DNA from 2 places in the Metabacillus sp. 84 genome. Region 1 is predicted to be linked to the other one. Evidence: riboswitches for the same ligand, from Rfam matches in the RefSeq annotation. Region 1 holds a riboswitch; the other holds the start of a gene.

Region 1 (15,159 bases):
AGCTCAGGAAAAAAAATGGGCACACCCTTAAAGATCTGGCTGACAAAGTCAATTATGATCCCAGTAATCTTTCCAAGATTGAACGAGGCATCAATCAGCCTTCACTTACCCTTCTTTCAAAAATAGCATCCGTCTATTCTAAAGACTTGAATTATTTTGTAGATGACGAAGAACAATGGGAAACAGATAGGGGTAATGCCAAAATACAAGAGATGAACCTAGATTCCCCTGATCTATTAAAGAAGGTTACCCTTTATATAGATGGAATAAAAATCACGAAAGAAGAAATGGAATTTATTCTCGATATAACGAGAAATTTGAGGGCAATCATTCATAACAAAAAGATACAGCAGTCACAATTGGATGAGCTGCCGGCTGAATAATCCGGTAGCTTCTCGTAGTTGTACGAATCGCTATGAGGAATTTTTGCATAAAAGAACCCAAGAACACGGGCTGTATTCTTGGGTGATAGATACATTTCGTTACGATCCAATTAAGATTTTACCAGCGCAGATTTCTTGCGGGTCTGTCTCTGCCAGCCAATGGTAATAAACAGTGTAAAGATAAGGAGTACAAATCCAAGCATAAAAGGATATAAAATCTGGACGTCATATAAAAGGCCTGCAAACGTAGGTCCCAGTACATTTCCAATACTCATGTATGAATTATTCAGGCCCATTGCAAATCCCTGTTCATTCCCGGCCATTTTCGAAATCAGTGTATTTAAAACAGGTCTGAGGATAGAAGTTGCCAGGAAAATAATTAGGGTTATGCCGAAGAACAGAATGTAGTCGTCCGCAAACAGAGAAAATAAAAATCCTGCAGCGGCCAGCGCTATGAATAGATTCAGAACAGTGCCTTCACCGAACTTCTCCACAATCCAATTCACAATAAACAGCTGGACAACCACACTGACAATCCCGGTGGATGTGACCATGAATGCAATATCCTGCGGAGATGCCCCGAATTGATCGTCTACAAAAAGGCCGAGTACGGATTCATAGGCCATCAGGCCAAAGCTCATAATGAGAGTGATGACCAACGGAACGAAATATGGCTTCCTGACAGACAGAGCAAGCTTTCTTAGCATAGACTCTGTATCAGGGCTTACATGATTTTCTTCAGGAGCCTGGATAGACTCACTTTCCTTTAATACCAGGACAGAGAATAAAACAGCCACCAGGGAAACGAGGGCAGAAATAAGGAAAGGCATTTTCAGTCCCAGTTCTGCCAGGAATCCGCCGACTCCGGGACCGATCACAATACCCAAAGACATAGATGCTGAAATATAGCTGTTTCCTTTTGCCCGCTGCTCAATGGTTGTAATATCTGCAATGTAGGCAAAAATAGCCGGAATTAATAGAGCTGCCCCAATTCCGCCAATAACGCGAGAAGCGTAAAGAAACCAAATGGAGTCGGTCGCATAAAAAATAAACATGGAAAGCGTCAAGCCGGCAAGACCATACACAATCATCTTTCTTCGTCCGTACTGATCCGCCCAGCGGCCCGCGATCGGCGAGAAAAGAAGCTGCGCGCCTGCAAAAATAGCAATCATCAGACCAGCCGCCATGCCTCCCTGGTCAATTGATTTTAAATAGGCCGGCAGAATGGGAATGATGATCCCAAAACTTCCAATCGCAATAAACATGTTAATCATCAAAATAATGAGCTGCTTTCGCTGATTACCTGTCATAATGAATCCTCTCTTTCTGATGCAGTATTAAAAGTATGACGGCCGTAAAGAACATAAAAAAACCGCTATCAAGCTCCAGATAGCAGGCCACGCAAAAGCAAAAAGAGTACAGACCCCGCCATTCGAAGCTGTATCATTCCACTTAAGATCTATGGTCACACCTATCCCATTCAGAAAAGTTTTCGCCCTCTATAGGAACTTCTTTAAATAGGATTAGCTGTTCATGGCAATTAGTCACCCTTCCACAATATGTACAAATAATAATACCTTATTCCGATGGCCAAATCAATGAATTGCCCTTGGATTAAGAGAGCTTACCGGCGGATGAAGGAGGACCGCCGGGGTTTCGCTGATTCATACCTTCAGCAAAACGTATAGTTAAGAGTTACAGCGTTTACAACTTATCCAAGGGGGTATTGTAAGTTATACCAATTAAAGGAGGATTTTGAAATGGCTAACACAAATGTGAACAATGTGGATGAGAAAGTTGATCAAATGGACTCCGAAAAAAGGGATCGTATTCTACAGGACTTTGAACAGTTTAAAAGCTATCTATCAGATAAAGTAAGCAAGGGTGAGAAACTGGGGATGAATGAGGAGCAGCTGGCAAAAGCTGCGGAAAAAGTTGCAGACTATTTAGCCAAGCATGAGGAACCCCGCAATTCAGAGGAAAATCTGTTAAAAGAGCTATGGAAAGTGGGAGACAAGGAAGAGCAGCATGCCTTAGCCCATATGCTTGTCAGACTGGTAAAGTAAGCAGCTTGATACAATGAAAATACTGCGTAATAAAAACCGGGAAAGCGAATTCCCGGTTTTTTCTATTATCCATGTTCTGCAAGTGCTTAGACAGAAGACGATTTTATTGAAAGCGCTTATGAATATTGTTATATTTATATGTTCCTGATTCACTGAATTCACTAACCTCCATCGACAAAGCGAGATACCGGCTGGAAAAAAGCTCCGCGAAATGCTGTTTAGCCATGCCGAATAAAGCTTCGCAGACAGCCAGCTTATCTTCTTCCTCTCTTCCGGCCCCCAATTTGAGGCTGATATGGACAAATGCGTCATCTTCTTTGCCATCGGCTATCCAGTAATGCCTGATTTCCATTGCTCTTGAACGGATGCCGCCTTTTGGGAAAAGATCGCTTCTGCTTAAAAAAATGGCATTGATTTTCTTAAGCAGTTCTTGTATTCTTGCGGAATCCTTTATATTACTCGTATATTCTACGATAATATGAGGCATCACAAACCTCCCTCTCCATCCGAAACGATGGTATTCACAAGCCTTCCTAATCCCTCGATTTCTGCAATAACGACGTCTCCTTCGGCAGTATTGGCAAGCCCCTCCGGCGTTCCGGTAAGGATGATGTCATTTTCATTCAAGGTCATGAACCCGCTCAAGTATTCAATCAAATAGGGAATGGTAAAAACCATATGACGTGTGCTTCCCTCCTGAGTCAGGTTACCATTGATAAATGTGCGCAGTGTCAGGTTCATGGGATCAGGGATGTCCTCCGCATCTGTCAGCCACGGGCCAATCGGTGTGCAGCCATCCCTGTTTTTTACTTTTAAATTGGGGCGGTAATAGTTTTCCAAGTAGTCCCTTACGGCATAATCATTCGCTATTGTATAGCCTTTAACATAATCATAGGCATCCTTTTGCTTAACTCTCCTCGCCTGTTTGCCTATCACGGCAGCAAGCTCGCATTCATAATGCATATAAGAGGCATTTGCAGGCCGTTTTGTTAAACCTCTGTGGCCGATTAAGGTATTCGGGCCTTTTAGAAAGATCAACGGCTCTGATGGGGCTTTAAAAGCAAGTTCTTTAGCGTGATCGGCATAATTCAATCCAAGGGCAAAAATCGTGCCCGGTTCCAGCGGGGGGAGCCAGACGACATCCTCTTCCTTGACGGTCATTCCGCTGCCCAGGATAATTTGTCCATTTTTCTCTGTAGCCTCGTGAATGCTTCCCCCATACGCTACTCTCGCTCTTTTCATAGCTCTCCCTCTTTTATGAAACGGTTTTCCAGTGTTCCTACGCCGGTTATGCTGATTTTCACAACATCCCCCTCCTTTACCCTCGGCGGATTTCCCGGGACGCCAGCCAGAAGGACATCACCTTCAAGTAAGGTCATAAATTCGGTTACTTCAGCAATCAGGCTCTGAACAGGACGGATTAACCCAGACATTGCCGTTTCCTGCTTCAATTCCTCATTCACATAAACTTGAATGGAGAGTGCCCCGGGATCCGGCACCTCCTGGCGCATGATAATCCATGGACCGGCCGGACAAAAGCTGTCCCGGCATTTTTGTACAATAGCCGGCCGGTGCACACTTGAATGGGGGATAGTCAGATCGTTAACCACCGTATACCCCTTTACATACTCAAGCGCTTCCTCTTCGTTCACTCTGGAAGCTGTTCTCCCGATAACGATGCCCAGTGCACCGCCAGTCTGCAGCTCTCGTTCACCTTCTGGGATTGGAACCGGACAAAGGTTCCCAGTAAGGGTATTAGCCGGCTTGATATACAAAACAGGAGCTTTTGGCGGTTGTTCGTAAGGCGCCTTGTAAATAGACTCCCCCAGTGCTTCCAGTTCCCCGCTGAAGTTTAAGAGCGTACCGTAAACCGTTCCGATAATCGGGCATTCCAGCGGGCGCCTGTCCGTGACGGCAGCCTTTCCATACAGAAATACATCTCCATGATCGTTTACCTTTACTTCTTGCAAAAACGAAGAGCCAGGGATTTTCATCATCGCTGCTTTGATCATTTATCCTCCCCTCCTATATCATAAATTCCGGCTTATGCTGTTTTAATGCCGGCTCCGATACCGGGATCGGTTCGCCTGTTTCTATATCCAGAAACGGAGATGTTTCATTAAACCAGCTGTCCGGTGCTTTTGTTCCCCAGAAGGTCTGCCGTCTCGGGTCATTCAGATCCCACCGAATGGGTTTGAAATCCGGATCGCTTGTTAAATAGTCGCCGCTGTAAAGTTCAATGCGGTATCCGTCCGGATCACGCAAATACAGGAAGAAAGCATTGGATAAACCGTGCCGCCCGGGCCCCCGCTCAATGCTCCCGGCATACCCCATAGAGGCCAGGACGTCACAGCAGTGAATGATCGCCATTGGATCCGGAAGCCAAAAGCCAATATGATGAAGCCGCGGTCCTTCGCCATTCATAAAGGCCTGATCATGTACCGTTTGCTTCCGGTGAAGCCAGGCTGCCCAGATTCTCCCGTCCTCTGTGGCGGTATACTCCGAGCAGGAAAAGCCAAGCTCATTTCTATAAAACCCGGACGCAGCCTCCACATCAGGAACTGAGCAATTCGCATGGTCAATGCGCTGTACTCTTGCACCCCTGTATAAATCATAGCGCTGAAGCATTCGCTCAGCGGCGTCCATTTCGCAAAAAAACTCAATAGGCATTCCGGAAAGATCATGGACGTGAAGCGCCCTTCCAAGTGCATGCTGAGTTCCCCTCTCAAGCCACTTCGTTTTCAGTCCCTTACCCTGAAAAAGGGACTGAATCCGGTCTAGATCCTCTTCTGATCTGACCTTGTAGCCAAGGGCATGCACTCCGTGTTTTTCCGATTTTTTCAAAACCAGACTATGGTGGGTATGCTCTTCCATTCCTCTTAAATAGATGGCTTCACCTGTGTGTTCAGTTTCCGCAAACCCTAATGCTTTGACGTAAAACTCCCTGGAACGCTCCAAGTCCTTCACGTTCAGCACCGAGCGGGCCAGACGGATAATATGAAAATCGGTCATTTCCCTCCCCCCTCTTCTAGTTATTCTTAATAAGTTCAGCAGATCGGTCCAAAAAGGCTTTAACCCGGTCTACATGCTCCTGCTTTTCGTATCCGCTGTAAAGTGCGCTCGCCATCCGCACCGGATCGCCGAAAAAGAACCGTTCATACAGGGTTTGTCTTGACCCGAAGGAACTCATGCATACATCCCAGGCAAGGCGGTAAAGCTTTACGCGGCTGTATGCATCCCCGGTTGCAGACTGAAGGTATTGATCCAAATCAGGGCGGATCTCTGAAGAAAAATCTGCCTCTGATGGAATGGCCATTAAACCGCTTGCTCCCATAAGCTGCATGATTTCAGTAAAGCGCGGATACATTTTCGGAAAGTAGTTCCGGGCAGCGTTAAGAGGGGCAAAGTCCGGGGTCATCGTTCCCCAGCGGTCAAGCTTTGCATTGGCTTCAGAAGCTGTCAAGTAAGCCTTTAATGTTTCAAGTGCAATAATGACCTCAGAAATCTTCTCCTGGATGTGCTGATATTGTCCGATGTTGATCGTTTCTGCCATAAGCTGCAGGATACCGAGGATAAATTCTGTTTTCGCAATATTTTTAGCTGCTACCTGATGTGTCATATGAACAACAGCGCTGCTTTCTGTGTATGCTTGGTTGCACACCGCTACATCTCCCAGAGAAAAAACACGTTCCCATGGCACAAGGACATCATCAAAGACAACAATCGTATCCATTTCTTCAAAACGGGACCCGAGCGGGTGATCAAAATCTGATTTTCCGTAATCGAAGGATTCCCGGCAGATAAATTTAAGACCCGGTGTGTTATTCGGAATGCAGAAGGCATACGCATACGGGTTTTCTTCCTCCGACTGCTTTAGCAGGGTGGAAGGGAAGACCATGATTTCATCTGTTATGCCGCCTTGAGTTGCTAAAAGCCTTGCTCCTTTAATCAAGACCCCATCCGGTTTTTTTTCTTTTATTCTCGCAGCGGTAAACGGATCGGACAGCCGGGAGGCACTGACACCCCGGTTAACCTGCGGCTGAATAAGCGTGTGGGTCAGCGAAAGATCGTTCTCTCTTGCGTATTCATAATAATTCAGCATGTTTTTCGCATAAAGAGGATCCTGTACTCCGAACATTTCAGCCGCCGCGCCATAAGCCATTAGTCCAGCGTTAATATAATCCGGTGAGCGCCCCATCATGCCTCCGTGATATCTCGCCCACTCCTGCATCATCCTCCGTCTTGCCGACAGCTCCTCTTTTGTTGAGGGCTGCATAAATGAAGTCCCGACCCTCTCTCCTGTCTTCGGTGACACATAAGTCATAAACTCATTTTTATTGGGATCATGCTGCATATCATACAGCTCGGCCTGAGATTTCATCACCCCTTTAAATGCAGGATGCTCCGATATCTTTCCCTCGGCTTTCGCTCCATGAATCCAGATTTCTGCCTGGGCACTGTCAACGCGGTCGATATATTCTTTTCCTGTTTTAGCCGGCATTGATTACAGCTCCTTTCTTTTTCCGAACTGAGGAATGTGATGATTCCCGAGCGCTGTATGAATAACCTTTGGCTCACAATAAAATTCAAAAATAGCATAATGCCCGCCTTCCCTGCCGATCCCGCTTGCTTTCATGCCTCCAAAAGGAATCCGCAGGTCACGTACATTATGCGAATTAATCCACAGCATTCCTGCTTCTACAGCCTGTGCCACGCGATGTCCCCGTTTCAGATCATTTGTCCACACGTATCCGGCGAGGCCATAGGGCACGCTGTTTGCAAGCCGGATTGCTTCTTCCTCGGTTTCAAATTCAATGACCGACATGACCGGTCCGAAAATTTCCTCCTGGCATACTCTCATCTCATTCATCGCATTAAGCAGCAGTGTTGGCGGAACAAAGTTTCCATCCATTAGATTTTCCGGCACCGTGCCTTGAACGACGTCACAGCCTTCCTTTTCCGCCAGTTCAATATAGCGCTTCACTTTCCTGCAGTGGTCTACTCCGATAAGAGGACCAAGCTGAGTATCAGAATTCAGGGGATCCCCCATAACGATGTTCTCTATTCGTTCTTTTAGCTTCTCTACGAATGAACTCTTTACGTCCTTGTGCAGGAGCAGGCGTGAATTGGCTGTACACCGCTCACCATTAAATGAAAAAATCCCCCACACTGCTGCATCAAGCGCACGGTCGGTATCCGCATCTTCAAACACAATCAGCGGAGACTTTCCTCCAAGCTCCATCGAGGTTTTCTTTAGTGTATCTGCTGCATTTTTAATAATGATAGAGCCTGTTTTTGTCTCACCCGTAAAGGAAATCGCCTTCACATCCGGATGGGACACAAGCGCTGCGCCAGCGGTTTCACCAAAACCGTGAACAACGTTAAATACTCCTGGCGGCAGCTCTGCCTTATGAATGATCTCCGAAAGCTTGCCAGCAGTCAGGGGAGAAAGCTCTGCCGGTTTAAGAATAACCGTGTTTCCAGTGGCAAGCGCCGGGGCAATCTTCCATGTTTCCAGCATAAACGGCGCATTCCATGGGGTGATTAACCCAATAGGCCCCAGCGGCTTGTAAACTGTATAATTGAGAAACTGGTCATCTGCTGTATAGGCCTCCCCATGCAGCTTCGTCTGAACCATTCTTGAGTAAAACCGGAAATTTTCAGCAGCACGCGAGGCCATTTTTCTAGTTTGGGAGATCGGGAGACCCGTATCCAAAGATTCAAGATAGGAAAGTTCCTCGATTTCTTCCTCTATTAATGCTGCGATGTGCTCCATGTACGCCATCCTCTTTTCCAGCTTCAAAAAGCCCCACGGCCCCTCTTCAAAAGCTCGCTTAGCGGACGAAACAGCTAAATCCATTTCCTGCTTTCTGCCTTCTGCAATATGGTTAATGATCTGGTTCGTATATGGATTAACGTTCTCAAATGTCTGTTCTGATTTGATGAATTTCCCATTGATGTAATGCTTCACATGCTGGAGCTGTTTGTGCTCAGCTCCGGCTGCATTTGGTTTGGACTGAATGGTCATCCTGCTTTTCCCTCCTTTCTCTACTGAGCTTTTGCCCCTTCAGGCAGGTCAACGTATTTTTTAAGAACACTGCGAATTTCATCCTGAAGCTCCTGTGACGGCAAATCCATCGGAAGGCGGAGAACCGGCGTAATTTTATCCATCATTCCAAGCGCTGCCTTGAGCGGTGCCGGATTGGTATCTTTGAATAAAACATCGTTCAGCGGCATTAGCTCATAATGGAGGCTTAAAGCGCGGTTCAAATCCCCTTCACTCCAGGCATTATACACTTCAGCCACTTTTCGCGGCTCAATGTTGGCCGTAGCACTAATGTAACCCGCCCCGCCAATAGCGAGCATCGGGTAGCAAAGAAGCTCGATGCCTGAATAAAGCAGAAAATCTCTTCCGCATTCAAGCAGCACCCGGTTCACATGCTCAAAATCCTTGTTGGATTCTTTTACACCGATGATGCCCGGAACTTCTTTCGCTAAACGGGCCAGCGTTTTCACTTCCAGGTTTACAGCTGTTCGGCCAGGAATGTTGTAAATGATGATGGGAATCTCAACGGACTCTGCCACTGCTTTGAAATGTTTATAAAGGGCATGCTGGGAGGGCTTATTATAATAAGGAACAATAACCATCGCTGCATCCGCCCCAAGTTCCTGTGCTTTTTTCGTTAAATAAAGGGTTTCTTCATGATTGACGGATCCGGTCCCGGGCACAAACGGAACACGGCCGTTTACTGCTTCTGCTGCAGCTCCCATTACCCGGACCCTTTCCTCAGCCGTCAGGGAGCTTGGTTCGCCCGTTGTCCCTGTAACCGAAATCCCGTGGCTCCCGCTCTCAATATGCCAATGGATTAAATCCTTAAGCGCTGTAAGATCAATCGACCCATCCTTATGGAATGGGGTAATAACAGGAGCGATTGAACCTCGTAATCTCTTTTTAATCTCCTCATATCCAGTCAAAGCACTCTCTCCTTTTTGTATGATCGATCAGCCGGACCCATAAATTTTCACTTTATATGGAAACGCTTACAATTCTACTCTATCATGTGCTACGATATAGAAAAAATACCGAAATTCCAGCAATCCTATACAAAAAAAGTATGGAAGGGATGAGGAGATTGGACGTTAAGCAGCTTCGTTATTTTTGCACCATTGCCGAAGAAGGCCAGGTCACCCGCGCTGCCAAGAAACTGCACATGGCCCAGCCTCCGTTAAGCTATCAGCTTAAAACCCTTGAAGAAGAGCTTGGCGTTCTGCTGCTGGAACGAAACGGCAAAAAATGGAGCTGACAGATGCCGGCTCCATCCTCTATGACCGCGCCCAATCGCTGCTGCTTCAAATGGATGCTGCTGTTTCTGAAGTGAAGGAAGCGGGCGCCGGTCTGACCGGACTGCTTTCCATCGGGTGCGTTAAAACATGTTTTTCCTTCATTCCTGAACGAATCCGCTCTTTTCGCACGCATTTTCCAAATGTTTCTTTCCGCCTTCACGAAGGAGATTCCTTCAGGCTGGCAGAGGATCTACGCAGCCGGACCATCGAATTAGCCCTGGTCCGCCTGCCGCTTGACCTGGACGATTTTGACTTTCTCCCTCTTTCCAAAGATCCCTTCGTTGCCATTGTTCCCGGGCATTGGAAAATGAACGGAACCGCTGCTATGGAAGACCTGGCAGGACTCCCGCTTATGCTCCTCCACCGTGTTAGCGGAATTGGTTTATATGAGCTGGTCCTGAACAAATTTCAGCAGCTCGGGCTGGAACCCCGAATTGTCTGCCAATGTCCTGATGCTGCCATGCTATTATCGCTTGTCCGTGAAGGTGTCGGTGCGGCCATTCTGCCAGAATCCACCCTTCACTCCTTTCCGGACAGCGGCTTAAAGGCGGTCTCGATAAGCAACGGGGAAATCCGGTCGGATTGTGCACTGATCTGGCTGAAGAATCGGTCTTTATCGAAGAAAGCGTTACGGTTCCGTGAAACATTTTTGGGGAGCGGGGATGATAAGCAGGCAGTGCGGACCACCACCACATCAAAGGGTGACAGCTTCTGACCCCTGTAATCAGGGATCAGAGACGTCAGGTTCAGCGGTTTCAACTCCATCAGGGGAGTTATTTCAAAGCCGGTACTGGCCACTCCGCCCTTAAGCGCATAGGGCTTGGTTTATCGTCCTGAATTCACAGTTCTTTCATATGCTTCGAACAGAGCCTGAACCGAAATCCCGTTAATTTTCATATCAGACACATCACACTGGTCAATCTCTGCACCTTTTAAGCTGCAGCCTGCCATCCGGACCCCTGCTAAATCACACCTTTCAAATGTCAGCGGTGTCTCGTTCCCATCAAGGCTCGTATCTTTAAACTGGACTCCGCCCATCGTAACGTGATCGAACCGGCTGCCTGAGAGATTCAAATCCGCCAGCAGGCTGCTTCTGAAATTTATATTTTGGAATTTTGTACCACTCATGTTGCAATTGCTGAAATGAGTATTCATAACGTTGCTGTTGCCAATTGAACTGCTCGCTAAATCCACCTTATAATACTTGCTTCCAGCCATTCTGCAATCTTCATAATGCTTGCCGGACAAGTCCTGATTACGGACTCTTACTGAAGGATCTTCAGAGTCCATTCGCTTTTCATAGCAAAACTCGTCTTCCGATTCATATACTTTCTGAAACCCTGCTTTTTCATAAAAATAATGATTATTCAGCTGTCTGCTCGATGTTTCCAGCTCCCATGAAGTGACCTGTGGAAACTCCTTTTCCAATAGTTGAAGGGCCTTTGAACCGATGCCTTTCCCCTGTAAGGAAGGGCTTACAAAAATACGGTCAATTCTGCCATAGATGTTCCCGGAGATGGTTAAGATAAGCCCGCCGGCAATTTTATCCTGATGAAGTATTTTATAATACGAGAGTTCCTGAATGCTATACTCCGTCATGTGAATCGATCGGTAACCCGGTGGCTGGATATTGAAATCTCTGAAAGGGTCACTGTCCGCAAGCCATCTTCGGGCCTCCGCGTCAAAGGTCTCCTTCATCAGGCTGGTTAGAATCTCTGAATCTGCTAAAGCTGCTTTTTCAATCGATACTTCGCTCAAGATCATGCTCTCCTTTTTTGGCTTTTTTCGAATGACTATTCTGCTGCCCGTATGAATTCGCGACAGAGGAAAACAAATCTTCTGACTGCTGCCCTCTTACGGGCATATTTCCTATTTTACCATTTCCTTGTAAACCATAAGGACCATTTTGGCCTAAATGTATTGACCCTTTCCTAGAAACCTTTATAATTCGAACTAATTCAATATGAACACTCTTTTATCAAGAGCAGGCGGAGGGACAAGCCCTATGAAGCCCGGCAACCGGTTGATGATCGTCAACACGGTGCTAATTCTTGCAGCATTCAGCTGACAGATAAGAGAGAGGATTCCTTTGTGTGCAAAGCCTCTTTCTTTTCTGGAAAGGGGCTTTTTATGTTGAAAAAAGTTTAGGAGGACAGAAATGATCAAAAAACCTTTTTTATCATTATTGCTAAGTGTGAGTTTGATTGGAAGCCTGCTGCCTTCAGCGGCATTGGCTGAGGAGGCAGAAAGAAAACACAGCCTTTTCAATTCAGAGAAATACGACTACACAACGTATGACGCTCTCGAAGGGAAATTAAAGGCTTTCCAAAAACAAAGCAGCCGCATCCAATTGGACATTACAGGGAAATCTTCTTCCGGGAAAAACCTCTACACCGTTACCATTTCAGATACTAAATCGAAGCATGGTCAGCTGAAATATAAAGGATTACGGAAACTGATGAATGAGAATCCCGAGAAAGCACAGCGCTACCTGAAAGCGAACCCGGATATCAAGCCTCCTATTCTGATCCATGCCTCGATCCATGGAACTGAATTTGTCGGTACAGATGCAGCCCTCCGCTTGATTAAACGATTCGGATTTAAAAATGACCGGGAAACAAAAGACATCCTGAAGAACTTTACACTCGTTATCAATGTCGATGCCAATCCGGATGGGCGGGTGGACGCTACCCGTTTTAATGGAAACGGAATTGATTTAAACCGGGATTTCATTACCCAATCCCAGCCCGAAACGAAGGCAGTGGTCAAGCAAATTGCGGAGCTTAACCCCCTCGTTCTTCTGGACCTTCACGGCTACGTAAGACAGCGCGGTGAAGAAAAGCACCCCGGACTGATTCTTCCGGGTACACCGCCTCATAATCCGAATTATGAATATGATTTGCTTTATAAATGGATGAATCAGCAGGCTGAAGCGATGGAATCCAACCTAGTCAGAAGCAAAGCCGGGTATAAAACGGACCTATACAAAACAATGGAGGGAACTCATATTCCACTTAGAGATTCAAAATCAGGCTGGGATGTGTATCCGCCCATTTATACTCCGGCCTATGCCATGCTCCATGGCGGTCTCGGCTATACACTGGAAGCACCGGCAAATGACTGGGACGGTGTGAAATGGCAGGTTGATGCCGTAACCGGTGCTTTACAATTTGCTTTGAAAAATAAGCAGGCGATGCTCCATGACCAGCTGGAAGTTTTTGACCGCGGGGTTAAAGGGGAACACCCAAACAATGAAAAAGGCTTCTATCCTGAAAGCTACATTATCCCGGAAAATAAAACGGACAACACCGCTGTTCTAAAGGCTGTGCAGCATCTAATGAAGAACGATGTGGAAGTTGAGCAGGCTGTAAAACCGTTTCGTGCAAAGGGCAAGCGCTACGAAAAAGGAACCTACATTGTTGATCTTAACCAGGCAAAGGCCGGTCTTGCCAACGCTTTCCTATGGGAAGGAGAGGACATCACTGACGATATTGATGCAATGTATGATATCGCAGCCTGGAACCTGTCTGAGCTTTGGGGCTTTGATGCGATTAAAAGTGAAGAGGAATTATCTGTTCAAACACAGGAAGTGAGTGAAAAAAGTGCACGCGGAAAATTGATTGGCAGTGGTCCCTACTTTATTCCGAATACATCTGTTCATCCAGTCCATCTAGTCAATTCACTCATAAAACAAGGAATTGCTGTTAATAAAGATCCCGATGGGAATTTTTACGCGGACGGAAAAGGAAAAGTTCTCAGGAAGGCTGTACGGAATTCCGGATTAACCTTACGCTCAAAACCAGTTCCTGAAGATGCAGAGCCGGTAAAAGAACATAAAGTTGCCATTTTAAAAGATGGCGGAATCGGAAAGGCTCAATCCCATTCAGGTACAAAACTTGCTCTGGAACGTCTCGGGTTCCATGTAACGGAAATTCATCCCAGGGACGCAGCCAAGCAAGGATTGAACGACTTTGACACCTTTATATACAGCGGAAGCAGCAGCCTTACTTCCTTTAATTTAAGCGAAGCAAATAAAGAATTCGGGTTATCAAGTGAAGAGGAGCTGAAAAAATTCAATAAAGAAATCAAGCAATTTGTGGAGCAAGGCGGTCATTTTATTGCGATTGGAGCAGGAGGGGCAGAGGCTGCCAAATCCGCAGGGCTGACAGCAGTGGAAATCAACAAAGGCTTCTCCAGCAGCAATGGAATTGTGAAAGTGGATTATCATTCAACGCCTCTCTCAGCTGGCTACAGCAAGAATGATGAGGGCTTCGTATATGGGCCAGTTTGGTTTTCCAGCACTGAAAATACAACCATTGCCGCCTCCTTTGCCAATGAAGACAGCTTTTTCACGGCCGGCCACTGGAAAGACCGTTCAGCAGCTAAAGGTCAGCCGGTTATTGTGCACGAAAAAGATAAGCAGGTCACTCTAATAGGAATAGAAGCTGGCTTTAGAAACCATACAGATTATTTGTTCAGACTCATCTCAAATGCCGTCTTTCATAATCAATAGGAAAAAGAGCATCGGTTCCGATGCTCTTTTTCGTTTCTGAGGAGAAAATAAGGCCGGGCTTTCCTGGCCGCCGCGAAATTTGACGAATAGTCGATATGTGGTTAAGTACGGTCGATTTAATAAAATTTCGGCCGATAAAAAATAATTTCGGCCGATATCGGCCGAAATTAGGTCGATAAAATACAATCTCGGTCGATATGATTCAATTGCCCCCTTGGCCAGCCAAAAAGCCAACTGAAACCATGTAATTGCTCAACTCAGGACCATTACGGGTGGCTTGCACACCCAAAGCGGCTTCCAGGCAACAAAACTTGCTTAAAATAATGACTAAAAAGACCGAAAATATTCTCTCCCAATCCGCTCAATCATCCTGCTCATTTTGCATCTACATCCAAGATTACTTTTCTCTTTCATTTCCATTTAATAGAACAAGAGACTGGAGTTCACTCCAGTCTCTTCCCGTTCATTTATTTAGGTCCGCCCGTATCATTCGTGATCATTTCATACTCGCCGATTTTATTTTGATAGTGGCTGTCTGAGTACACTTCAATCTCATGCTTTACCTGAAGCGTCGCCCCTGCCATTCTGAAAGACTTATGATCCTTTAAGTAAACGACTTTGTATTCACCTAAGACGACCATATTGACGAGACCGGCTAAATAGTTGCTCACGCTGGCTGTAGGAACACTCAAAGCAAATCCAAGCGTTTGAATGACTGCGCCCGCTGAGTATTTTTCAAACTTCGTACTTCTTCTCTCAATCCCGGCATCCACCCATTCATCTGAATAAACACCTTTAACCGCCGGCTGAACAGGCTTTTGGACTTCATTTGCACTTGCGGACCAAGGAAGAG
Region 2 (15,159 bases), on a different contig from region 1:
ACGGCAATGAGAAAGAGACTCAAGAACACAAGGGTAAAGTTGAATACTTGGAAGCCATATATGATCATGTACCCAAAGCCTTTTGAGGAAACAAGAAATTCTCCCACGATCACTCCGACCCATGAAAGCCCGACGTTTACTTTAAGTGTAGAAATCATGACGGGAAATGAAGAGGGAAGAACGGCTTCTCTAAAGAGCTGAAACCTTGTTGCTCCGAAGGTTTGCATGACTTTTAAATAATTCGGATCTATGCTTTTAAAGGAAGTATAAACAACAATTGTGGTGATGATAACAGAGATGATGGCTCCCATCGCTACAATGGAGAAAAACCCGGGTCCTATTGCAACGATTAAAATGGGGCCAAGTGCAACCTTTGGCATGGCATTTAAAATAACGAGGTAAGGGTCAAGGATTCTTGATAATCTTGGAGACCACCAAAGAATGGCGGCAAGCATGATCCCGGCCAGCGTTCCAAGAATAAATCCGAGCACCGTTTCAAAAATGGTTACACCCGCATTAGCCGCCAGTGTCCCATCGCTCCATTTATCCAGGAACAGGGCCCATATTTTTGAGGGGGCACTAAAAATCAGCGGATCAATCCAGCCATTCTTGCTGGCGATTTCCCACAAACTGAAGAAAGCAGCGAAAATAAGGAGCTGGTAAAGCAAGACAATCATTTTTTCCCTTTTGATCCGGTCAAGGTAATGGTGATGAAGCTCTTCTAAATGGGTTTTATTTTTCTTGCTCAAGCTGATCGAGCTCCTTCCATATCGTTTGAAACAGCTCATTAAATAATGGATGCTGTCTTGCATCAAAAGGAGAGAGCTCTCGAATTTCCCGGGGAATAGGAAATAATTTGGCGATTTTCCCCGGACCAGCTGAAAAAAGAAAAACCCGGTCGCTCATTGCAATGGCCTCGCCGATATCATGGGTAACAAGCAATGCAGTTTTGCCAAAGTCGTGAAGGGTCTGGTGGACAAGGTCTTCGAGTCTCAGCTTTGTTTGGTAGTCCAATGCTGAAAAAGGCTCATCCAATAGCAGCAATTCAGGGTCTGCTGACAAGGTTCTGACTAATGCAGCGCGCTGGCGCATACCGCCTGACAGCTGACGGGGGTATTTTTCTTCTACCCCTTTAAGACCCATTTCCTCCAGCAGATGCATGGTTTTTTTTTCTGAGTCCGGAGTGAGTTTGTTTAACGTCTTCAAGCCAATCAGTACGTTGTCTTTTATTGTTTTCCATGGGAAAAGATAATCCTGCTGCAGCATATAGCCGATTTTTTTCCGCATCTGCTCAATCGGCTCTCCCCGGATTAATACCGTTCCTTCTGCAGGTGAAAGCAAACCGGCCGTAATGGATAATAAAGTCGTTTTCCCGCATCCGCTTGGGCCAAGGAAGGAGATGAACTCCCCTTCCTCAACGGTCAGGCTGACGCCTTCTAACGCATTAGTAATCGTTTCTTTTGTGAAATAAGAATGCGACAGGTTTTGTATGGAAAGGAAAGCCATTGTTGACACTCCTTAGTTTTCCGAAGCCTTTTCGGCGAATTCGGTATTTACAAGACGGCTATGTTCAATGCGTTCAGGGAGTTCACCCGCTTCATCCATAATGTTCTGGAGATTCTTCCATTCCGCTTCATCAAGGACCGGGTTTACTGCGAAGGAGCCCTGCTCTTTATACCGGTCTACAACCGTCTCAATTAAAGACGGATCTGTATCCTCAAAATAAGAGGTGATCGATTCAGCAATTTCTGCTGCTGAATGCTCTTCCACCCAGGTTTGTGCTTTTTGAATGGCATTGGTGAATTTTTGGACGGTCTCCCCGTTTTGGTTAATATAGCTTTCCTTTGACATGAACGTTGTATAGGGGATCATTCCGGACTCTGTTCCAAAGGATGCAACAATTGTGCCCTTTCCCTCTTTTTCAAAGATACTGGCTGTCGGTTCAAAGAGCTGAACGTAATCACCTGTTCCAGATGCAAAGGCGTTGGCGATATTCGCAAAGTCAATGTTCTGAATTAACTCCAAATCCTTTTGAGGGTCAATGCCATGCTTTTTCAATACAAACTCACCGGCCATCTGAGGCATGCCGCCCTTGCGCTGGCCAAGAAACGTGCTTCCCTTAAGATCCTCCCAGTCAAATGAATCCGTTTTCTCTCTTGCTACAAGGAAGGTGCCGTCTGTCTGGGTAAGCTGGGCGAAGTTGATAACCGAATCCTTTGAGCCTTGAGCCTCAACATAAATGGAGGTTTCAGAGCCCACAAGCGCAACATCTGTCCCTCCGGATAGAAGGGCCGTCATTGTTTTATCCCCTCCAAAGGTGGTCTTCAAGTCGACCTCAAGGCCCTCTTCCTTAAAAAACCCTTTCGAAAGGGCAACATAAAGAGGAGCATAAAAGATGGAGCGGGTGACTTCTGCTACACGAATCTTCGTAACTGCGTTTTGATTACATGCCGAAAGTGGTATGGCTAATAAAATAAGCACCATGAAGCTGATGAACCATTTTTTCATGAGCGGGTCCTCCTTCGTGATCGGATGCGGAACAGACAGGCCGCATACCGGAAATTTCTGCTCTAACAGTAACGTATGAAAATCGGGAAAAATGTGTGAATGCCCAATTTGAATGAAAGATGAAAGAGGGATTTTAATGAGTAACGGACAAATTATTGAACGGCAAAAGTACCCTTCTCCCCACCCTGATATTGATTTGCAGCTTGTTACTTACATTTCTGCAGGGCTTAAGGTAAAAGGGCTTCTTGCAGAGCCTAAAAAAGAAGGGACCTATGATGGATTTTTGTATCTTCGCGGAGGCATTAAAGGGGTGGGAATGGTCCGTCCCGGAAGAATTGTTCAATTCGCTTCTGAAGGGTTCGTCGTAATGGCTCCTTTTTATAGAGGAAATCAAGGCGGTGAAGGAAATGAAGATTTTGCTGGTGAAGATCGCGAGGATGCTTTGTCAGCCATTGATCTTCTGTCCAGCCACCCGAAAACGGATTCAGGGAAAATCCATGCATTTGGCTTTTCCAGAGGCGGGGTGATGGCGCTTATTGCTGGAAATGAGCGGAATGATTTATGCTCGGTCGTTACATGGGGAGGGGTTTCTGACATGGTCCTGACGTATGAAGAACGGGAGGATTTACGCAGAATGATGAAAAGAGTAATCGGAGGAAGTCCGAATAAATACCCGGACCAATACAGCTGGAGGACTCCGCTTCATGAGCTGGATAAAATGAAAGCTCCCCTTCTCATTATTCATGGAGCGAAGGATCAGAACGTTTCCCTGGAGCATTCACTTAAGCTTGAAGCGCGGGCAAAAGAGCTTGGCCTTAATGTTGAATCATGGTTTTTTGAAGAGTACACCCATTACTTCCCTCCACATGTAAACAGGGAAACGGTGCAGAGACTGACCAGTTGGATGAAGCGGCAGTCCGGCTGATATGCTAAAATAAAGGAAAACTCCATTGGCCGGGCGTGGCGGTGCCCGGGCGGAATGGGATTTTGATAAAGGAGAGATGGCGATGGGAATGCCCCTTGAGCTGAATACGATGATTGTAACAAAGGGCAACGAAAAGAGGCTTGAAGAAAATGTATTTGTTCTTCAGAAAGACGGTTATCGCCTGTACCCGCTTGATCTTCCGGTTGAAGTGAAAAAAACGAAGGACGGGGATGTAAGCGGAAGAGCGGTAATTACGAAAGTCGAATGGCAGACCAGCAAGACGATTCTTACATACAAGCTGATTAAACTGAATTCCACAAATTAAGAAGTCCTGGCAGGGCTTCTTTTTTTAATATTTTTTTAGAAATTGGTGAAACATTAGAGGGTATTAGTCGATAAGTACTAGTGAGAAATACTTATAAAAATTTCGGAGGTTATCACATTGAATTCCCATCCCATTAAGGGTGTTCTTCTTTTTGTCCTTCTTCTGCTCCCGCTGACGTCCGTTTCCAGTGCTTCCAGCCCATCAATGAAACGTCTGAATGAACCCTTCCTGCAATCTTCCGCTTATAAGTCTTTAGTAGAGTCCAGAGCAAATCCTTACAAATTCATGCCGGAGGAGCGCATAAAATCAGTAAAACGGACCGGTTCAACTTCACCAGCCCCGGGGTATACTCCAAATATGAATAATCAGCTATCCAAACCAAGACCGCATTCGTTCATCGGGGTACAGGAACTTCAAAAAGCAAAATCGAGAACTGTTCGAGAGCCATGGGCTAAAAACTATTTAAAGCGATTGGAAAGCGAAGCAAACTCATTTCTTAAGTTAGATCAAACGATTCCGAAAAAGCCTGCAGGCTATGCCTCATGGTATGTGTGCAGCGATGGCACACCGCTTCAGAACAAGAATGGAGAGCACTATTGTCCAAGTGATAAGAAAAATTACAACGGCGAAAAAATTGAAGCCGGCTGGCTTGCCTACGAGCATAATGAACGGGTCCGCCAAATCCGGATTCTTTCGACAGCCTATGCCTTAAACGGCAGCGAAACCTATTCCAAGGCTGCACGGGGTCTGCTGCTCCAATATGCAGATATGTATAAAGGATTTTCAAAGCAAACGAAAGGCGGAAAATGGTACTATCAGTCATTGGATGAAGCTGTAAGCGCGGTCGATCTTGCTTCAAGCTATGACCTTCTATACAGCAGCCCCTCGTTTACGCAGGCAGAAAAAAAGAAAATAGAGGATGATTTACTTGCTCCGATTGCGGAGACTTTGAAGCAGAACCCATACAGTAAATCAAACTGGCAGGCATGGCACAATGCCGCCATTGGAATGATTGGAGCAGCAGCAGACAAGAAGGAGCTGCTCGAATTTGCTGTAAATGGGCAAAGAGGTTTCTATTATTTAATGGATGAGGCTGTTCTGGAGGATGGGTTCTGGTGGGAAGGGTCAATGGCGTATCACACCTATGCCCTTGCCCCGCTCAGCATTTTGGCTCAAACAGCCTCCCACTGGGGCTATGATTTATACAGCCATGAAAAGTTTAAAAAAATGTTTGATATTCCGCTGCTTTACAGCTACCCGAATTTCATTCAGCCGACGAATAATGACGGAGGAAAATATGGCAGCAGCATTACCGGCTATACATCATCCCGAGGCTACAACGACTATGAGCTGGCTTATACGAAATATAAAGATCCGGGATATGCGTGGTTTCTCCATACAAAATATGAAAAGCTGAGCCGGACAGGGGATTTTGCGCTTTTCTTTGGAAGTGACAGCATTGAAGAAGCAGCCGGGATTCCTACAAAAAGCCTGCATCTGACAAGCATTGGACAGGCGATTTTAAGACATCCTGATTCAAGAGATCAGCAGTCGTATGTTCTGCTGGATTACGGTGATCATGGCGGCTCGCACGGACACTATGATAAGCTGAACATCGACCTGTACGGAGCGGGGACCCTGCTTGCTCCGGACTTTGGAACGCCGGGTTATACCCATCCGCTATACAGGGGCTGGTACAAGCACACAGTTTCTCATAATACAGTAACAGTTGATGGCAAATCCCAGAGTGAAACAAAGGGAGAAATGCCGATTTTTTCAAGTAATCCTGCATTCAAATACATGTATGCCAAGGCAAACGGTGCGTATCCAGGAGTGGCTTATGAAAGAAGCTACTGGATGGAAGATGAATTTATGCTGGACTGGTTTTATGTAAAAGATGATTCAAGAACCCATCAATATGATCTTGCCCTTCACGGATTAGGAGCGTATCAGACAGACTTACATCTTCAGCGGCTTTCCAGCGCGATTGGAAACGGAAATGGGTATGAGCATTTGAAAAATCCGAAAGGAGCCGGGGGAATTGATTCTGGATGGAGCAGCAGGTGGGATCAAAATGGAAAAGGGCTTCGGACCTATTCCATTCCTTTTCAAAAATCTTCAGTGTTTGCTGCGGATGGACCGGGTCCTTCCAGCAGCCCATCAGAGCTGACTCCAGTCATGCTTCAGCGGGTGACAGGAAAGGAAGCACAATTTGTGACCATCCTTCAGCCTTATACCGATCAAAATGCTCCTGCCGTCACGGGAAAAAGAGTGGGGCAGTTCGGTTTACGTGCTGACAGCCAAACAGGCACCTACCATTTTTTCCAAAATCATCAGCAGAAAACAGAAGGGGTGCTCGCAGCAGCTAAGGCTTCTTCAAATGTTCGATCGGATTATGATTTTGGAGAGAATGTGACAGCAGGCAAAGTACAGGGAAAAACCATAAATGTCACCATGAAAAACGCCGGCCATCTAAAAGGTATAACCATTGTGCTTAATAGAGGCCAAGCTGAATCAGTTTCTGTAAACGGAGTGAAATGGAAAACAGCTATTCAGGGAACGTACATTCTTGCTTATCAGCCGGAATAAGGATAAAGAAGGGGCTGCTGCCAGAAAGTCCTGAGGGGGAACAATTAGAATGGGGGAAGGCTGCTTTCTTGTGCAGCCTTTTTTTATTTTCATTAACAAAGGATCGAGTGGGTATGGGTCAGTGGGCCGGACCAGGTAAGCCTTAACGTGAATAAATAGAAGGGAAAATGCGCTTGGAAGCGCTTCATTTTCACCTTGGAGGGCTGATTGGAGCGCATCCACCAGTCAACCTTTCCTGGAAGGGCACTCTTATGGCTGTATAAGAAGTTTTTAAAGCTGAATCGGAGCCGGTTGGTCAGGATATTGTCCGAACTTCTGATTTATTGTCCTAATTTTAGATTTATTGTCCTAACTCTCTTTTTATTGTCCTAACTTTTATTTTATTGTCCGTACTTTCGATATAATGACTTTTCGACAAAGTTCGCTAATCCCCCGTTAACTCACTTGAACGTAATCGTATCTGGCTGCTTTCATTAATAACAGGATGCTCTTGAATGCTATACCTTTTACCATCTGAAAAAACCCCCGTGCTTGCCGGGGGTTTTAGGTGAATGGCACTGTTTAAAAGCTGGAGCGGAAATCTTATTAAGAAGCTTGCTTCGCTGAAGCGGGCTTTTTCTTTTTCACTCCGATTTTGCTCAGGAAGATGGCTAAAGCACCGTCTCCTGTTACGTTGGCAGCTGTTCCAAAGCTGTCCTGAGCGAGGTATAGCGCGATGATGAGGGAAACCATGGTAGCATCGAACCCGAGTATAGACTTTAGGGGTCCAAGCGCTGCCATTACAGCACCTCCAGGAACACCGGGTGCTGCAATCATGGTTACGCCCAGCATCAGAATAAATGGAAAGAGTGTTTGAAAAGAGATCTCTGCTCCGCTTAGCAGCATGACCCCCATCGCGCAGCTTACGAGAGTAATCGTGCTCCCCGAAAGATGAATTGTTGCAAAAAGCGGAATTGTAAAGTCCGCTACTTTATCATCCGCTTTTCCGGTTTTCTTTACATGTTCCAGCGTAACCGGAATCGTTGCAGCCGAGGATTGCGTTCCAAGTGCCGTAAAATAAGCGGGCATCATGGATTTTAGAAGCCTGAACGGATTTGCTTTTGAAACAGCACCTGCCGCCAAATACTGCAGGACGAGCATAATCAGGTGCAATGCAATAATCATCGCAAATACTTTTGCGAAGACAGAGATAATGGATTCAACCTGACCGCCAAACGTCATATTGGAAAAAATTCCGAAAATATGGAATGGGAGAAGGGGAATGATAACGACGGCAATTACCTTTTCAACGATTTGCCGAAAATCCTCCATGACATGGTTCAGAGCATTTCCTTTAATAGAGGCCATGCCAATTCCAAGTGTGAAAGCGAGCAACAGGGCGCCTACAATATCAATAAACGGCGGCATTTCCACTGTGAAAAATGGCTTTTGAAGAAATTCCTCAGGGTTTCCCATCTTATTTAAGGTATACCCCTCTGTGAATCCCGGCAGCAGCATGGACGCTGCAAAGTAAGCAAGGAGACCCGCAGCTACGGTGGAACCATAAGCTACTCCGGCAGACAGACCCAGCAGCCGTCCCGCACCTTTCCCTATCTGTCCGATTCCAGGTGCGATAAAACCTATAATAATGAGCGGAATTACAAAATTAATAAAGTTCCCGAAAATGCCATTAAACGTTGCGAAAAAACGGATTACTTCTTCCGGCATAATTTTTCCTGCCAGAATACCGAGAATAATCGCTGCCGCAATCTTCGGGAGAAGTCCTAGACGTATTTTCATAGTGTCCTCCTTATATATACAAGTGTGCGTCTAAAGAAGATAATAATAAGATACCACAGATTGTCTCAAATTTTAAGAGAAATTTCAAAATTTATTATTGCAGAATTTAATGACGAAGCTTATGTATGGCTGGAAAGGCAAATTTTCCTTGAGTCATATGTTAAAGCAGGATGCTATGCTGCAGCCGACTTAGACGCATGCAGGGATTAATCTGCCCCTAAAAAAAATTCCCCTCTAAACGCTGTGAAGCGTACAAGGGGAATCACTTATCAATTTTTAAACGAGAGGACCTCCCAGATCAGAGATCTCCTGTCTGACGGAAGTGAATTTCGTGAAATTATGCTTGAACTTCTCTGCGAGCTGTCTTGCTTTCATTTTATAAGCTTCTTTGTCTGACCACGTTCTGGAAGGAATGAGTACCTCATCCGGTACGCCTGGAACATGAGCCGGAATGCGCAGCCCAAAAATGTCATCCATCAACATTTCAGAGGAAGCCAGTTCTCCTTCCAGCGCCGCCTGAACCATTGCTCTAGTATATTCAAGCTTCATTCTTTTGCCGGTACCATACTCGCCACCCGTCCATCCTGTGTTGACTAAATACACGTCCGCATTGTGCGCTTCAATTTTCTGTCCGAGCATTTCCGCATAAGCTTGAGCAGGAAGCGGGAGAAAAGGTGATCCGAAACAGGTTGAGAAAGTTGCCTGCGGCGAGGTAATGCCGCGTTCCGTGCCTGCCAGCTTGCTTGTGTATCCGCTTAAGAAATGGTACATGGCTTGTTCTTTCGTCAGCTTGCTGATCGGAGGCAGTACTCCAAAGGCATCCGCTGTCAGGAAAACAATGGTATCCGGATGACCTGCAATACTTGGGAGAATAATGTTCTCCATTGCATCCAGTGAATATGCGGCTCTCGTATTCTCAGTATAAAAAGCATGATCGTAATCAGGCTCTCTCGTCGTTTCATCGACCACTACGTTTTCAAGAACCGACCCAAAACGAATCGCATTAAAGATCTGCGGCTCTTTTTCCTCTGAGAGATTAATGCATTTTGCATAGCATCCGCCTTCGATATTAAATACTCCGCTAGAAGACCAGCCATGCTCATCATCTCCAATAAGCTTCCGTTTCGGATCCGCTGACAAAGTCGTTTTGCCTGTTCCGGAAAGTCCGAAAAACAATGCTACGTCCCCTTCCCTGCCAACATTAGCAGAACAGTGCATCGGGAAAATTCCAGACTCAGGGAGCAAGTAATTCATAATGGAAAAAATTGATTTTTTCATTTCTCCGGCATATTCCGTTCCACCAATTAAGATGGTTCTTTTTTCGAAGGAAATGATGATGAAGGTTTCTGAATTGGTGCCGTCTAAAGCCGGATCCGCTTTGAAATTTGGAGCAGATACAATGGTGAAGGGCTCCGTGCCCGAGTGATCCGGTTTACCATCCGGTCTTATGAAAAGCTGATTCGCAAAAAGATTATGCCATGCATATTCGTTCACCACTTTGATGGGCAGACGGTATCTTTCATCGGCTCCGGCATATCCATCAAAAACAAACAATTCATTCTGCTGTTTTAAGTATGAAAGGACCTTCTGGTAAAGCTTTTCAAAAGCATCGCTTGAAATAGGCTGATTAACAGCGCCCCAATCAATTTTGTTTTCAACGCTCGTTTCCTTAACAATAAATTTATCTTTAGGCGAACGGCCTGTATAGGCACCGGTCGTTGCGCGGATGGCACCGGTTGATGTTAAAACGGCTTCGTTCCTTGACAGAATTTTTTCAACTAGCTGCGGTACTGATAAGTTTAATGAAACATTTTCCCCTTCAAGTAAAAGCGAAAGCTCGTTTGTTGCGGCAAGTGAATTCATCCCCATACCTTCCTTTGCTCGTAATAAAGTCATTTCTATAATTAGTATAACACATTTAAGGTAATAGTCTATACTAATTAATGTATTTTACGCTCCACCTTACGAATTGCCAGTGCTCAGCTGAAAAATGAATGTTTAGCGGAGCTGGCTGAACTTGTATGGTCATGAAAAAATAGATTAAGGAACCGCTCGAAACCGTGCCGTCCCCGCCCGTAAACAAGATGAAGCTGATTGCAGCGTCCGTAAATCCGGCGGAGCGCTTCGACAAGGGCATTTACCCGCTTAAAGCCTGTACCGCCAGCCGGGTATTGAATGCGTTTGCAAAAATATGCCGAAATCCAGTCAAACTGTTGGACGGAGGTTCGCGGGCCGGCATCCGCAGCCAGTCCTCCCGGATAAGGCGGGAAATGGCTCTCAATTCCATACCATGTCCAGCTCTACCAACATTATACCTCTGTTTTAAGGGAGAGCGCATACAAAAATGCTTTTTCGTTCAAAAACATCCTTTCAGTTTTTGTTGACATTTACGGGAAAATTGAGGTATTATATGTCCTTGAACGGATTCTCTTATCCCGAGCTGGCGGAGGGACAGGCCCTATGAAGCCCAGCAACCTGCAAGGTCGGAAGACTTCGGTTTTCTCTCATGCAAAGGTGCTAACCTGACGCAAGGCTGTAGTCCTTGAGCGATAAGAGTGAAAGGCTGAATAATAACTCCTTTCCTCTATTAAGAAGGAAGGGTTTTTTTATGCAGTCTGGAATCTTTTTCCGATTTTATAGGGAAAGATTCTTAACATAAAGCTAAAGATAAGAAAAGGGAACGAGTTCCGTCTCAAACAAAGAGGGGAAGTACATAACTGAACCTTGCCAATAGAACAGCCGAAAATTCAGAGGAGGAATTACATTGTCAGTTAAACGCCATCTATTCACTTCAGAATCCGTAACGGAGGGACACCCGGATAAAATTTGTGACCAAATCTCCGATTCAATCCTGGATGCGATTCTTGCTAACGATCCGAATGCACGTGTTGCCTGCGAAACATCCGTAACAACCGGTCTTGTCCTGGTTGCTGGAGAAATTACAACTTCAACTTACGTCGATATTCCGAAAATTGTCCGTGAAACAGTTAAAGACATCGGCTATACACGGGCCAAGTATGGTTTTGATGCTGAAACGTGTGCAGTGCTTACATCCATTGATGAGCAGTCTGCAGATATTGCAATGGGTGTCGATCAGGCACTTGAAGCCCGTGAAGGAACCATGACAGATGAGGAAATTGATGCAATTGGTGCTGGGGACCAGGGTTTGATGTTCGGATTTGCGTGCAATGAGACAAAAGAACTTATGCCTCTTCCAATCTCTCTTGCACATAAGCTTTCCCGCCGACTGGCAGAAGTGCGTAAGGAAGAAATTCTGCCTTACCTTCGCCCGGATGGAAAGACGCAAGTAACAGTTGAGTATGACGAGAACGATAAACCGGTTCGCGTTGATACCATTGTTATTTCCACCCAGCATCACCCGGAAATTTCTTTGGAGCAGATTCAGCGCAACCTGAAAGAGCATGTGATTAAGCCGGTGGTTCCTGCTGAACTTATCGATGAAAACACCAAATACTTCATAAATCCGACAGGCCGTTTTGTTATTGGCGGACCTCAAGGTGATGCTGGTTTGACTGGACGTAAAATCATTGTTGATACGTATGGCGGTTATGCACGCCACGGCGGCGGTGCGTTTTCCGGTAAGGACGCGACGAAGGTTGACCGCTCTGCTGCTTATGCTGCCCGTTATGTGGCTAAAAACATTGTAGCAGCAGGCCTTGCAGAGAAATGTGAAGTCCAGCTTGCCTATGCGATCGGTGTTGCCCAGCCTGTGTCCATTTCGATCAATACATTCAGCACAGGCAAAGCAAGTGAAGAAGCTCTAGTTGACGCAGTGCGCCAAAACTTTGATCTTCGGCCGGCAGGGATTATCAAAATGCTTGATCTTCGCCGTCCAATCTACAAACAAACTGCAGCTTACGGTCACTTTGGACGTACAGATGTAGAACTGCCTTGGGAGCAGACAGACAAAGCAGAAGCGCTTCGTACCATTCTTTCATAGAAGGTATAAATGGGCCTGCATCTGATATAGTGCTTCATTGATCCTGAACCGAAAAGCAAGGCCCGGAACCAATTGGTTTCGGGCCTTTTTGCTGCCAATTTTTGCATTGATCTTTTTTACGCTTTCATCCGTTTTCTTAGGGAGCGGATCTTTTCGAAAATTAATTCATAGAAATTTAATCTTTTGCTTATTCTTTTATAATTTTCAGCGGGTACTCTATTCATACAGCCGAGAGCATGATTAGTACCCATAATGCCGATGCTGGGATATAGTTATAGGAAAGATCGTAAAAGGAGCCGGGATTGATGCAGAAGGTTTTGCTTGTTGATGATGAACCATCCATCCTTGATGTATGCAGACGGTATTTGGAGCGGGAAGGATACATGGTGGAATCAGCAGTAAATGGATATGAAGCGGTAGAAAAGTGGCGTTCGGGCCGGCCGGACTTAATCATTCTGGATCTGATGATGCCCGGAAAAGACGGGTGGATTGCAGCAGAAGAAATCAGGGCGGAGGATGAGGATGTCCCAATTATCATGCTGACAGCCCTTGGTCAGGAAAGAGACCGAATTCTGGGCCTCACGTTGGGAGCAGATGATTATCTGACAAAGCCCTTCAGTCCGAGAGAACTTGTTTTACGGGTAAAGAACATGCTTAGACGGGTTTCAAAAGGTAAGAGGCCTGAAACGAATTTTATTACGTTCGGAACGATTACCATTGATTCATCTGCAAGAGAAGTAAAGTCAGGTGAGGTTCTTGTGGAAATGACTGCTAAGGAATTTGATGTCCTATGGCTGCTGGCGAGTCATCCCTCCCAAGTGTTTTCAAGATCCCAGCTGCTTCAGAAGGTGTGGGGATACGATTTCTCAGGAGATGGGAACACGGTGAATGTTCACATCAGAAGACTGAGAGAAAAACTGGAAAAAAATCCGGCAGAACCGCAATTTATTAAGACGGTTTGGGGAATTGGCTACAAGCTGGAGCGTTCCATCTTATGAGAATCAGAACGCTGTTGATTTTAGCAAATTTTCTTTGCACATCCTTGATTTTGATTTTTTTGCTGATCAGTTTTGTGGAGATGTCGATTCCAAATGATTCCATCCTGATTTTAACAATTATGACGTTTGCAGCAGGGGTTCTTTCTTCTCTGGCCCACTTTTTCCTGACAGAACCGCTCATGAAGGCGGTCAACCAAATAAAATCGGAATCAAAGAAAATGTCAGACGGTCATTTTAATGTCCGGATTTCCGAAAAGGGACCGGCCGAAATTAAGGAGCTCGGAAGTCATTTTAATGAAATGGCTGAAAAACTGGATCGGATGTTTATGGAAGTGAAAAAGTCCGAGGCTTATAAGACAGAGCTGATTGCTAACGTTTCTCACGATTTGCGTACCCCAATAGCTTCCATTCTCTCCTATGTTGAAGCGCTGGAAGACGGAGTGGTGAGGGATGAGCGGGAGAAGGAAGAGTATCTATCCACCATAAAGAAAGAGGCTGTCCGTTTAAGCAAGCTGATTCAGGAGCTATTCGAATTGTCTCAGCTGGACAGTCAGATGATTCCGTTTCTTCCGGAGCCAGTGTATGCCGACCAGCTCATTTTGGACGTTCTTCAGCCATTGGAACTCATTTTAAAGGAAAAGCAGCTTCGCTTGGAACTCCAGCTTGAAGAAGGGTTGCCCCCGGTATTCATGGTGCGGGAACAGATCATGAGAGTCCTTTCCAACCTGATTCAAAATGCAGTCAGCCATTCGCCGGACCAGGGCTTAATCCTCTTAAAAGCAGAAAAAAAAGCGGATCAAATCCTTTTTTCGGTCAAGGACGAGGGTCCTGGAATCAGGCAAGCCGACCAGTTAAGGATTTTCGAACGGTTCTACCGGGCTGAAAAATCCAGAAACCAGGCATTAGGAGGCTCAGGGCTGGGGCTTGCGATTGCAAAGGAATTTATTGGACTTCACCGTGGAGAAATCGGTGTTATCAGCAGAGAAGGCAAGGGAAGTGAATTTTGGTTCACCATCCCTTTAATACTGGAAGGAGAATGAAAAATGAAGATGTGGATGCCTATTCTGATCATTGCGGGAGCAGCTGCCATTTTATTTGCGGTCATGCCGAATATTGGTGAATATTTTACGAAGCGCTCTCATGAAACACAGCCGGTTGCAGCAGCCGGAACCGATGAAAAAGGAACGGATGGGAAAAAGGCGGTTGCGACATTTGCCGGCGGATGTTTTTGGTGCATGGAACCCCCTTTTGAAAAGCTTGAAGGGGTAAGCGAGGTTATCTCCGGGTATACCGGTGGAGAAACAAAAAATCCTTCCTATAAAGATGTATCTTCCGGTTCAACTGGACACATAGAGGCAGTACAGGTCGTGTATGATCCGTCGCTCGTCACATATGAAGAGCTTTTGCAGGTATTTTGGAGACAGATTGATCCTACAGATGACGGCGGGCAGTTTGTAGACAGAGGGGATCAGTATTTATCCGCCGTTTTCTACCATAGTGAAGAGCAGAAAGCGGCTGCTGAAAAATCAAAAACTGAACTTGAACAATCGGAAAGGTTTGACTCGAAGCTCGTAACAGAAATCAGAGAAGCAGGCACGTTTTATCAAGCTGAGGATTACCATCAGGACTACTACAAAAAAAGCTCCGTTCAGTACAAATTTTATCGCAGCAACTCTGGACGGGATCAGTTTCTTGATAAAGTATGGGGAGGGGACCGTGAAGTAAAAATAGAGCAGGCTTCAAAAGAATCGAATGAAACAGCTGATTACGCGGACTTCAAGAAGCCCTCAGATGCAGAGCTGAAAAAAACGCTGTCAGCTGAGCAATACAAAGTGACTCAGAAGGACGGAACAGAGAGAGCATTTAATAATATATACCATGATCTAAAAGACGAAGGAATCTATGTCGACATTGTTTCCGGAGAGCCGCTTTTCAGCTCTAAGGACAAATACGATTCCGGCACGGGCTGGCCAAGCTTTACAAAACCGCTTGTTCCTGAAAATATAATTGAGAAAGAAGATAACACTCTCTTCATGAAAAGGACGGAAATACGCAGCAAATATGCCGATTCTCA

What was found. Region 1 has a riboswitch for S-adenosylmethionine ahead of ACQCV8_RS19095 (M14 family zinc carboxypeptidase). Riboswitches for the same ligand answer to the same signal wherever they lie in the genome.
Region 2: it holds a riboswitch for S-adenosylmethionine, as region 1 does, so the genes downstream of both, metK (methionine adenosyltransferase) here and ACQCV8_RS19095 (M14 family zinc carboxypeptidase) in region 1, are expected to answer to the same signal.

Annotation. Positions count from the first base shown of each region.
Region 1 covers NZ_JBNILN010000018.1:30,521-45,679, reverse strand. Annotated here, with positions in the region: gene ACQCV8_RS19160 (helix-turn-helix domain-containing protein) at 1-383, shown strand, start outside; gene ACQCV8_RS19155 (MFS transporter) at 494-1,693, opposite strand; gene ACQCV8_RS19150 (DUF3243 domain-containing protein) at 2,144-2,449, shown strand; gene ACQCV8_RS19145 (5-carboxymethyl-2-hydroxymuconate Delta-isomerase) at 2,553-2,936, opposite strand; gene ACQCV8_RS19140 (fumarylacetoacetate hydrolase family protein) at 2,936-3,691, opposite strand; gene ACQCV8_RS19135 (fumarylacetoacetate hydrolase family protein) at 3,688-4,461, opposite strand; gene hpaD (3,4-dihydroxyphenylacetate 2,3-dioxygenase) at 4,475-5,461, opposite strand; gene hpaB (4-hydroxyphenylacetate 3-monooxygenase, oxygenase component) at 5,478-6,950, opposite strand; gene hpaE (5-carboxymethyl-2-hydroxymuconate semialdehyde dehydrogenase) at 6,954-8,477, opposite strand; gene hpaI (2,4-dihydroxyhept-2-ene-1,7-dioic acid aldolase) at 8,498-9,424, opposite strand; gene ACQCV8_RS19110 (LysR family transcriptional regulator) at 9,583-9,753, shown strand; gene ACQCV8_RS19105 (LysR substrate-binding domain-containing protein) at 9,744-10,508, shown strand; gene ACQCV8_RS19100 (GNAT family N-acetyltransferase) at 10,619-11,491, opposite strand; SAM riboswitch class I at 11,766-11,871, shown strand; gene ACQCV8_RS19095 (M14 family zinc carboxypeptidase) at 11,952-14,306, shown strand; gene ACQCV8_RS19090 (hypothetical protein) at 14,774-15,159, opposite strand, start outside.
Region 2 covers NZ_JBNILN010000002.1:50,434-65,592, forward strand. Annotated here, with positions in the region: gene ACQCV8_RS04830 (ABC transporter permease) at 1-788, opposite strand, end outside; gene ACQCV8_RS04835 (ABC transporter ATP-binding protein) at 733-1,506, opposite strand; gene ACQCV8_RS04840 (ABC transporter substrate-binding protein) at 1,519-2,508, opposite strand; gene ACQCV8_RS04845 (alpha/beta hydrolase family protein) at 2,645-3,433, shown strand; gene ACQCV8_RS04850 (DUF2584 domain-containing protein) at 3,516-3,758, shown strand; gene ACQCV8_RS04855 (heparinase II/III domain-containing protein) at 3,876-6,347, shown strand; gene ACQCV8_RS04860 (dicarboxylate/amino acid:cation symporter) at 6,933-8,126, opposite strand; gene pckA (phosphoenolpyruvate carboxykinase (ATP)) at 8,403-9,989, opposite strand; SAM riboswitch class I at 10,554-10,682, shown strand; gene metK (methionine adenosyltransferase) at 10,891-12,087, shown strand; gene ACQCV8_RS04875 (response regulator transcription factor) at 12,390-13,085, shown strand; gene ACQCV8_RS04880 (sensor histidine kinase) at 13,082-14,125, shown strand; gene msrB (peptide-methionine (R)-S-oxide reductase MsrB) at 14,129-15,159, shown strand, end outside.